DNA from 3 places in the Paenibacillus sp. BIHB 4019 genome. Region 1 is predicted to be linked to each of the others. Evidence: riboswitches for the same ligand, from Rfam matches in the RefSeq annotation. Region 1 holds a riboswitch; each other region holds the start of a gene.
What was found. Region 1 has a riboswitch for cyclic di-GMP ahead of BBD42_RS28695 (methyl-accepting chemotaxis protein). Riboswitches for the same ligand answer to the same signal wherever they lie in the genome.
Positions count from the first base shown of each region.

Region 2: linked by a shared signal. The riboswitch ahead of BBD42_RS25410 (non-ribosomal peptide synthetase) and the one ahead of BBD42_RS28695 (methyl-accepting chemotaxis protein) in region 1 are both predicted to bind cyclic di-GMP.
Region 3: linked by a shared signal. The riboswitch ahead of BBD42_RS07875 (glycoside hydrolase family 26 protein) and the one ahead of BBD42_RS28695 (methyl-accepting chemotaxis protein) in region 1 are both predicted to bind cyclic di-GMP.

Region 1 is NZ_CP016808.1:6,598,122-6,601,401, forward strand. It holds gene BBD42_RS28690 (GntR family transcriptional regulator) at 1-151, opposite strand, end outside; gene BBD42_RS28695 (methyl-accepting chemotaxis protein) at 318-2,024, opposite strand; cyclic di-GMP riboswitch class I at 2,178-2,261, opposite strand; gene BBD42_RS28700 (YrzA family protein) at 2,426-2,635, shown strand; tRNA gene BBD42_RS28705 (tRNA-Thr) at 2,750-2,825, shown strand; tRNA gene BBD42_RS28710 (tRNA-Pro) at 2,835-2,908, shown strand; gene BBD42_RS28715 (phytoene desaturase family protein) at 3,041-3,280, opposite strand, start outside.
Region 2 is NZ_CP016808.1:5,851,256-5,854,535, forward strand. It holds gene BBD42_RS25410 (non-ribosomal peptide synthetase) at 1-1,460, opposite strand, end outside; cyclic di-GMP riboswitch class I at 1,531-1,618, opposite strand; gene BBD42_RS25415 (sensor histidine kinase) at 1,987-3,280, opposite strand, start outside.
Region 3 is NZ_CP016808.1:1,867,295-1,870,574, forward strand. It holds gene BBD42_RS07875 (glycoside hydrolase family 26 protein) at 294-1,241, opposite strand; cyclic di-GMP riboswitch class I at 1,327-1,415, opposite strand; cyclic di-GMP riboswitch class I at 1,497-1,584, opposite strand; gene BBD42_RS07880 (mannosyltransferase family protein) at 1,673-2,932, opposite strand; gene BBD42_RS07885 (glycosyltransferase family 2 protein) at 2,936-3,280, opposite strand, start outside.

The DNA.
Region 1 (3,280 bases):
TCGTATTCGGATTGATTTGCAGCTCCACTGCAAGCTCGCGCACCGAATCGATTTTATCGCCGGGATTAAGCTTCCCGCTAATAATTTGCTGTTTAATATAGTTCATGATCTGGATGTAGATCGGCTGGTTGTTGTCAAATTCAATCGGCATAAGTCACCTCCGTGTTAATGTGTTAGTGTCATATTTAAATAGTACACTAACATTCTGTTGTTGTAAAGAGCTGGATAAAAAAAGGCTGCCTCCAATCGCCCACGGGCGCTGAAAGCAGCTATGCCATTGTTGCTATTCCCTTTTCCAAGCCGCTCTAAAGGCTAGCTTACACCTTGAATACAGCCGCTTTTTCGCGCAAATTAGTGGAAGAACCCTGCAGTTTCTCAGCCAGCTCTTGAAGCTGGATCGATACCTCGAACTGATCTTCGGACATACCGCTCATCTGCTCCATTTTGCCATTTACCTCGGAGGAGGTTTGCAGCAGCTTGTCAACTGAGCCAACAATATCGGTAATGCCTTTTGTAATTTCATCAATGCCGACCGAAATTTCGCCCATTTGCTCGGACAATACGCTGCTTTGGTTTTCCAGACCATTAAACATTTCGCTAGCTGTCACCGATGCCTGCTTCGTCGTTTCAATCACTTCCGAGAAGCTGCTCAAGCTTTGGCTGCTGTCTGCAAAATCGTTCTGAATAAGCTTAAGCTCCTTCGTAATATCTTTGGAAATGATATCCGTCTGGCTCGACAGCTTGCGAATTTCCTCCGCTACTACAGCAAAGCCTCTGCCATGCTCGCCTGCACGCGCCGATTCAATCGAAGCATTCAGCGACAATAAATTCGTCTGTGTGTTCAAATCCTGAATGCCGCCCAAAAACTTCGTTACATTATTGTAGCGTTCATTGATTCGGTCGAAGGACTCGGTAACACGGGCAAATTGCTGCACCGTCTGATTCACCATCTGCACAACGCCCTTCATATCGGTGGAGCCAGTGCGCGATGACTCTCTCATTTCTTTCATATCGCGATTAATATATTCGGTTGAAGCCGCAATTTGCTGCGAGCTTGCCGATATTTGCTCCGTTACGGCCGAGATCGAAGTTGCATCATCATACTGGGTCATCAAAATCGTTTTGCCGTTTCCGATCTCCTCCTTCACCTGCTCGGAAGCGTTCTGATTGCGAACAATCATATCGCCCATATTGCGCGAGGCTTGCAGAACAACCGTGCTTACATCCATAGTCGAACGAAGGGTGTCACGAAGCGCACTACCCATTTGCGCCAGCGAGCGGTCAATTTGACCAAATTCATCTTGGCGATCCAGCTTCTCATCATAGGTGAAATCGTTATTCTGATACGCGGCAATACGCTTCGTTAAACCAACGATGCCTTTTTTTACGTTCCGGCTTAATGAATACGACATGAGGAACGGCAGTACTGCCAGCAAAACAATATTGATGATAATGATCGTATTTGCAGCTGCGATACTTTTATTTAATGTCTCCTGTGTAGCGACCGTATCTACTTCCAGCCAATTTTCTACTGTTTCATTCGCAAAGCTAAGAACAATCGTATATGTACTGACAAGCTGTTTGACCTTGGCGGAGCGGTCTTCAATGGTGAGCAGGCTGTGATTGCCGTTTTCTTTATTAAGCTGCTCCAGTGCAAGGCCAAACACATTGCCTTGGTTCGAATAGGCGGTGCCGTTATCCCCATGAGGATATTTTTCATCCAGGTACGCTAGTGTAACCTTCAATTTTTCTACCCGCTCGGGCATCGACTTAAGTGCCAAGTTGATTCCATCGTCGCCGGTGCTGCCGTTTTCTACGGCATCAATCATCGAAAGCAGCGTGCGCAGCATCGAATCCGATATCCCTTGATATTCTTTTTTGGCCTCCTGAAGCTCATTGGAAGCTTTCACTGCACTTCTAACCGAAGCATTTTGCATAAAAATCCACCCGCCAGCGACGACGTTGAACAAGGTGATTAATGAAGTGATAAACAACAGCTTCGTTGTAACCTTTTGTTTCTTCAAGAAATCAGAAATCCTTGATGTCCATTTTAACCATTTTGCCTCTCTCAATCGGTTAATCATCATTTTCTCTCCATCTCTCCTATTACACTGAAAAAACAAAAGCTATCCAATCACCGCCACGAATTGAACAGCTGAATCAGCCTATAGTCCTGTACCGGTGGTTTGGCTGCCATAGTTCAATACCTTAGGCCCATAACTTTGCGCCCTTATTTTTCAATAAGTTTGCCTTTTTCAGTATGTAATTTTCTATTTATTTCGACACTTTTAAAGTATAATTTAGGAAAACCTTTTTGTAAATTATAAAAAGCGAGATTATCTGACATGATACTTTGAAACTAGTGCCTAACAACGTTATAATATTAGCGAATGCTAGCTATTAAAGAGATTTTAGGGGGGACAAGATGGATTTTCGACTGGATTTAATTGAGGATAAAATCGAATTTTTTGAGGCTTTTGACTTACGAACGCTGGAAAAGCACATTGACCAGCAAATTGAAGCGAATAAAGCACTGCTATTACAAGTTCATGCGATTAGTCATCATGCCGTGTTTCATCCCGATCGCGGGAAAATGCTGTACAGCGCAGTCGTTCATTTTAAAGTTAAAAAATAGGCCAATTCGGGCATTTGACCGCTGCCCGAATTTTTTTCAAAAAAATTTAAAAAAGGTATTGCATCCTCCTAAAGTTCTGTGGCATAATACATCTTGTGTCCGATACATAACCGCGCCGTTGTAGCTCAATTGGTAGAGCAACTGACTTGTAATCAGTAGGTTGGGGGTTCAAGTCCTCTCGACGGCACCATTTTTTTCCCGGGACGTAGCTCAGCTTGGTAGAGCACCTGGTTTGGGACCAGGGGGTCGCATGTTCAAATCGTGTCGTCCCGATATTTCATAAGTTGTTTCAAGCAGGCCCTCTAACTTAGAAGGGTTTTTTATTTTTTTCATTTAAGAAAAGCCGCGCTTAGCTGGAAGTTTTGCTGCCCCCGCTAAGCGCGGCTTTTCTTTTGCCCAATAGATTCATGAATGATGCTGCCGAATCATCGCCTCTGCGGTGAGCAGCCCCGACAGAGCAACCATCGGCGTTCCCCCGCCGGGATGGGTCGTTCCGCCCGCAAACCATAGTCCGCGCAAATCCGCACGATTGGACGGCCGCAAAAATGTCTGCTTTGCTGAGTTCGAGGAAATGCCATAGATCGCGCCGCGAAATGCCGACGTATCCCGCTCCAAATCCTCCGGTGTATACGAAGCAAGCTGCTC
Region 2 (3,280 bases), 750 kb from region 1:
TCCCCTTCTTCATCAACTACAGCTGTCTGCCATGGCAGGATCGCCGCCTGCTGCTCAAATAGCCCATGAAGCATCTGATCATTGGGAACGTTTAAATGCACATTACCCGCTTGCGCCAGCAGCTTGCGCTTCTCCTCCAACGTACAAATCTCCAGCTCGCCAATTGCTTTTGCGGGATCATTGAGCGCATCTTCAAGCAAAACGAGGATGCCATTGTAAATATGATCCACTTCTTCCTTCGCAAACAGCTCTGTACGGTAATCCATGTCTATCGTTATCTGGCTTGTATCCCAGCGCTCCTTCACATGGATGGAAATATCATTGACTTCATGCTCGCTGAATAGAGGTTCGATTATGAACGACAAGCCCTCCTTCTGCTCCCAATTCATCACCTGGTATTCGAGTGATAAGCCAAATAATCTTCCTGCCTGACCATGAAGCTCCCGTAAATCATTCACCAGCACATTATAGGGGTATTTCTGATGGCGAATAAGCGTTAGTTGATCCTTCATCCGCTGCTGCACAAAACGGAGAAAATCTTGACTCTCATCGACATATGCGCGCATTGGAATGGTGGAGACAAACATGCCAAGCATCTGCTTTTCCTTCTTGCTCGTCCGATTTCCCATAAACGTTCCAAGTACTGCTTCCTGCTCCCCTGTTATCCGGTACATATAGATGTACAGAAGCGACAGAAACAAAGACAGCATGCTCACGCTGTTATCCTTGCAGAAATGCTGAAGCTTGTGCTGGAGCGGCTGCGGAAGCACTTGTGAAAACCGCGCTGCTTCCGTACGTATGCGATTGATGTCACATTGCTTTAGCGATGTGGACTCTGGAAGAGCCTTGAACTGCATATTCCAATAATTTTTATCCTTCTGAAAGCGATCGGACTGTTCATATTCCAGCTCGCTTTCTATGTAATCCGCATACGAAATTTGCTGCGGCAGCAGCTTGCCGCTATCAAGTACCAGTTCCAGGTAGCCGTCAATAATTTGGTTCCCCATTAAGACGTTCGAGATGCCGTCAGAAATAATATGGTGGATTTTGGAGAACAGCCAAATCTCCCTGCTGCTTATTTTGAATAGACGAAAATAAAATAAAGGACTATCATAAAGCGGCATTGGTGTACGCGCCTCTGCCTGCCCCCAAGCCATAATAGCTTCCATGTCTCCAGCTTCGCTGAAATCAGCCGTTTCTAGTTCAAATGGTGCATATTCAGCTATATATTGCTTGGGCTCTTCACCGCTGCTGCCACTCCCGGCTATTCTAAGCCTCAAAGCATCATTGCTGCGAACAACCTGCTGGATTACGTTTATAAGCCTGGTGTTATCCATTCCCTCATGCGATCTAAGCTTGAGAAACCCGCTCAAATTGGCCATACTGGTCCCGGGGTAAAACTGCTCGGTATACCAAATTCGTTTTTGCGCATGTGTTAATGGATAATAAAAACGTTTCATCTAATTACCCCCAATAACTTGTTTTGATAAATAAAAAACTGCCCGGATGTTGGACAGTCTGCTCCCATTTTCCGGCAACCTGTCAACCGTAGCATCGTCTGATGCCTTAGGCCATGGCTTTGCGTCCCTATGTTTCCATAGGTATGCCTTTATCCATTTTATGTTTGTTTTATTCCATTCCTAATCTATAAACAATCCATTCGGCAAATAGTTACGTTTTTTTACATTTTTTTATATTTTCATTCGACAAAAAGTTTTTGGGAGAGGGGTCCTATGAAAATGAAGAGGATGAAAGTCTATGGGAGGAATCGAAACGGGGCTTGGCTAGAACGAAATAACCCTGCGCAGATGAATTCGCGGATTAATAAGGAGGATATACCCATGACTGAGCCACAGTTCTCATAGATAATAGCAATTTGCTGCTTTAAATCTAGCTGTGCAGATTCATCTTCTTTAATTCGTTAAACTATGAAAATTTTAAAGCAAAAAAACCGCCATTTAGGCGGCATGGCGGCATATTGGTTATTCATTTACGATGCAATGTAAAAAAGAAGCTTGTTCCCCTATCGTTCGATTCGACCGCAATCGTCTCCTTTAATTGCGTGAGAATTTCCTTGGCGAGCGAAAGCCCAAGCCCCGTTCCCATTCCCGTGTGCGACTTGTCAGACTTATAAAAACGGTCAAACACGTAAGGGAGCTCCTCTTCGTCGATTCCAATACCCGTATCAGAAATCGAAATCGTAATGGCATCCTCTTCCCAAGTCGCATTCAGGATGACCGAACCATCCGGTTCCGTAAATTTCAAGGCATTATCCAGCAAAATAGTGAGCACTTGTTCTACCCGATCCGCATGCCCAAAAAAATCCGGCATCGTGGAAGCTTGCTTCGTAATTATAAAATGAACCCCCATTTCTTCTGCAAGAACGGAAAAGCGGCCGTGCACTCTTTCTATGATGGGTTTTGCCTGAATCACTGATTTCATCATAGCAGACGAGCCCGATTGCAGCCGGGAGAGCTCCAGCATGTCGTCGATTAGCCGCTGCAGTCGAATGGATTCACGCAAAATCGCATGATAAAACCGTTGCTTTCCTTCCTCGTCATGAAGCATTTGATCACAAAGTGTTTCACTCATAGCACGAATTGATGCCAGCGGCGTTCTGAGCTCATGCGTAACATTTGCAACATAATCGCGCCTTACTTGCTCTAATCGTACAGCTGCTTGATGGTTGTGTTCCAATTTGGATGTTAATATGTTCAACGAATGAGAGAGTTCCCCTAATTCGCCATAACCGTTCTCAGGAACTCTAACCTCATAATTTCCGCTTGCCATCGCTTCGGATGCATGCGTCATAACCCGTATTGGCATTAACATAGGTTTGATGATTCGATAAATAATATAAAGCGTGAGGATAAGAGCCGTGCTGGCCGACAAAGCTAACGTAAAATAAAACCCTGTCCGAGCGCTAGTAAAATCTGAAACGGGCTTCAGTAGAAAAAGGCCGCCGATTACATGACCGCTGCTCCTGATAGGCTCACCAATAACAATCGAATAACCACCCATCTCATCGGACTGCGTTATTGTCGCAACTTGAGCTCCCGTAAGAACCTTGCTAATGAAAGGTTTCACCACCGTGTGGATGTCCGCCTCCGAGAAAGGAAGCTGCGGCTTCATGTCAGCAATCAAATCATGCTCCAACACGTCCATTTCTTTGGAATAAAGATCGAAAGCTTTAAGAATAAAGCCTTGATCCTTTAAGTAAGTAGAAGCATGTCCACCCGCCCCAATCTCCTTTGCAATCGTTTCTAATTGTGGCTGAAGT
Region 3 (3,280 bases), 2.5 Mb from region 1:
ACTGTCTATTTTCGCTGTCGATATTTGTTAAATCGGCCGGAAATATGATATTTTTGGCGGCTAAGGCTCAAATTCAAAGTTATCTTATCACAATCCTTGCCCCTTTAAAAGTTAATTTTTCTTCTTAACATCGTAATCTCATTGGCAAAAGTGTAGAAAAAAAGCGAAAAAACTCTAATTTTACGCGGTTTACGCGAAATTAGAGTTTTTTCAGAATACCTATTTAGTATTATATCAGCCATTGTTTGATAGAGTTGAAACCAGGACTTAACTACTAGCCCAGTCTAGTTCTATTAAAGCGTTTTTTGCAGCGTTTGGTAAGCGCTCAGGCTATCAGCCGACGAATCGATATGCCAGTCCAGCTCTTTGTTTTCGTTGAACCAGATCAGGCCTTTAATTTGGCTGTACGCTGGCGATTGAACTTGATTCATCGCATCAATAACCCACTCGTTTTTGCTGCCGCCGCTTTCTGTTGTGCCAGTTTCAGCGATAATGATCGGCTTGCTCGACATGCTTGTCAACGCTTTGTACGAAGCGTAGAACACGTCGTTAAAGCTTCTCCACGAGCTCCACGATTCTTTCGTTCCAAAGTTGTAGCCATCGATCGAAAGCAGGTCTACGTAAGCATCACCTGGGTACATAGCTGTAAACGATGCGTTTTTGCCAACATTTTCAGCGTTTACGTTGTACATGAATTTCACATTCGTTGCGCCTTGCTCTCTGAAAATCGTAACGACACGTTGGAATGCCGCTTTGTAAGTCTCGTTTGTGTTAACTGTGCTGTCGCCAACGCCCCAGCCGTACCAGTTGCCATTGCCTTCGTGGAAAATGCGAAGCCAAATTTCAGGGTTTTTGTTAGCTGCTTGCCAGTTAACCAGTTGTTTTGCCGTTTGTTTCAGGTAAGCGTCTACTACGCCTCTATTTATATCAGCAGTCGAATATTCTTTGTAATTTTTATTTTTAAACTCAAGGGTAAGTAGGTTAATCGAACCATTATTATTTACATAGTCCATAAAGCCCTTCCATTCATTAATCCCTTGGTTCGAGTTGACAAAAGTATGTACAACATCTTGGTGTCCACCAATCAGTTCCTCGTAAGCAGCGATGTTGTTCAAGCTTTGGTTCGGCCAAGTGCCGATCCATGCTCCGTTGTAAAAGTTGGTTTTTGCGCTAGCAGGGAGTGCCCAGAGTAATGTCGATGCGAGCATAAGGAGTGTAAGAGCGAATTTTGTAGTTTTCATAGTAAGTTCCTCCCCTGAGCGAATGATGGTACGTGGTCCGAAGAACACGCCACACCTTCATCAGGCAAAGGAGGCTATGTCGGGCTTCGGCAGCTGGCGAGCATATCCTGTTAAAGGATGAAGCCCCTGTAGCTTTGCGCACATCAGGTTTCCCTGAGTTTGCCTTTTCGTGCTTGTAAGCAATAAAAAAAGATAGTCCCTGCTCCCGAAAGAACAAAGTCTACCTTGATTAATAAAGGAAGAATCGATGTTGAATTCGGTAGCTGGCGAGCATATTCCGTTAGGAATGAAGCCCCTGTAGCTTTGCGCACATCAGGTTTCCCTGAGTTTGCCTTTTCGTTAAACGATCTAGGTATAAAGTACGAGCTAAAGTAATATGGTGCTATTGTACACCTTAAGCGCAAATTTCGTCAATTTATTTTTTCATAAATTTATACAACGAAAAAATATCCATTAAAGTAGCAAATCGCATACACAATATGAAGCAGGAAAAACATCATGAAATAAAACATTTGCAGCGCCTTATTATTTTTCAGCACATCCGCAAAATAAAGGTAAAAGGGGAACGCCACCATGACATAACGTGGAATGCTCTGCAAAAATTCGGCGCTGGCGAACGGAATGAGCATAAGCAGCAAACCATAGGCAAAAAACAGCCATTCATGAGCATTACGGCGAATATCTTTCCAGCGCATAATAAGAAAGGCAGCAAAAATGACGAGGACGGCATTCGCGATAATAAAGGCAAGCAGGCCATTTTCCCAGCCGCCATTTCCTGAGAAATAAGGCTTTTGGAGAAAATGAATATAGTTCGAGAACGGAGCAACCGTCTTGCGATACCAGTTGATGCTTTGCTCGGTAATCGGAGCCAGCATATCGCCAGTAAGCCATTTCATGTACAACAGATAACCGGCTAGCGGCAGCGCCGAAATGATTGCATAGCCTAAATACTTCGTGTCCTTCCACTTGAAACGGTACAGCCTGTGTTCGATCAACAGCGTACCCACAACGAAAAACAAGTTGACGAAGCCCAAGTTGCGCGTCACAGCGGACAAGCCCCCGAACAGAAACGCGAGAAAATATCGTTTTTGCATCGCATAATAGACGGTCATTAACGATAGCATGAGGAACAGGCTCTCTGTATAAGGCACGGCATAGAAGATGGCGGTCGGAAAAATGAGCAGCAGCAGCACCGCGACTTGGGCATGCTCCTGTTTCAGCCCTCTTTTTAAACAAATGCCATAAAAATAAAAAAGCGATACGAGCAAAAACAAATTCGATAAAACCGATCCTACGACTGTCGCATCGTATTTAGAAATAGACTCCACCAAAAAGACTAACAAAGGGTATAAAGGAAAAAAAACCCAATTTGCACTAGGATGCGATTCGTTGATGTTATACGTATCATAGCCATTTTCGGCAATTCCCAAATACCATACGCTGTCAAATTTCCTTAGATCCTCGAAGCTCGGCTTCTTCAGCTGTGAAATATCCGTCTGGATCGAGAGCTGGCTCGATGTAAAATCATGCCCCTGCACGACCGTATAGTCTGGCGGAATTTGATAGTTCGGGAACAGATTCATGCCGAGAAAGCCTGCAAAATAAAGCAATATTCTCGTTATGACAAACAAGGATAATAGGAAGATCAAAACTTGCGTATTCGATTTTGCTTTAAGCAGCAGCGATTCCATTCGTCACCTCGTCTCTTGTAATTGCTGCGTTTTCGTTTCCACCGGCACAGCGTTATGCAGCACGGTTTCTACGAAGTATTTCGGCCGTTTCTTCGTTTCAATGTAAATTTTGCCGATATATTCGCCAATTAGTCCAATGCACAGCAGCTGAATGCCGCCTATGAACCAAATCGAAAGAATCATCGAGCTCCAGCCGGATACCGTGTTGCCCTGCAAATGCCTGACGAATACATAAAGGGCGAATACAAGACTCATGACCGACATAAAAAAGCCGACAACCGACACCGCGCGGATAGGAGACACGCTGAACGAGGTAATGCCTTCCCATGCGAAGATAAGCATTTTTTT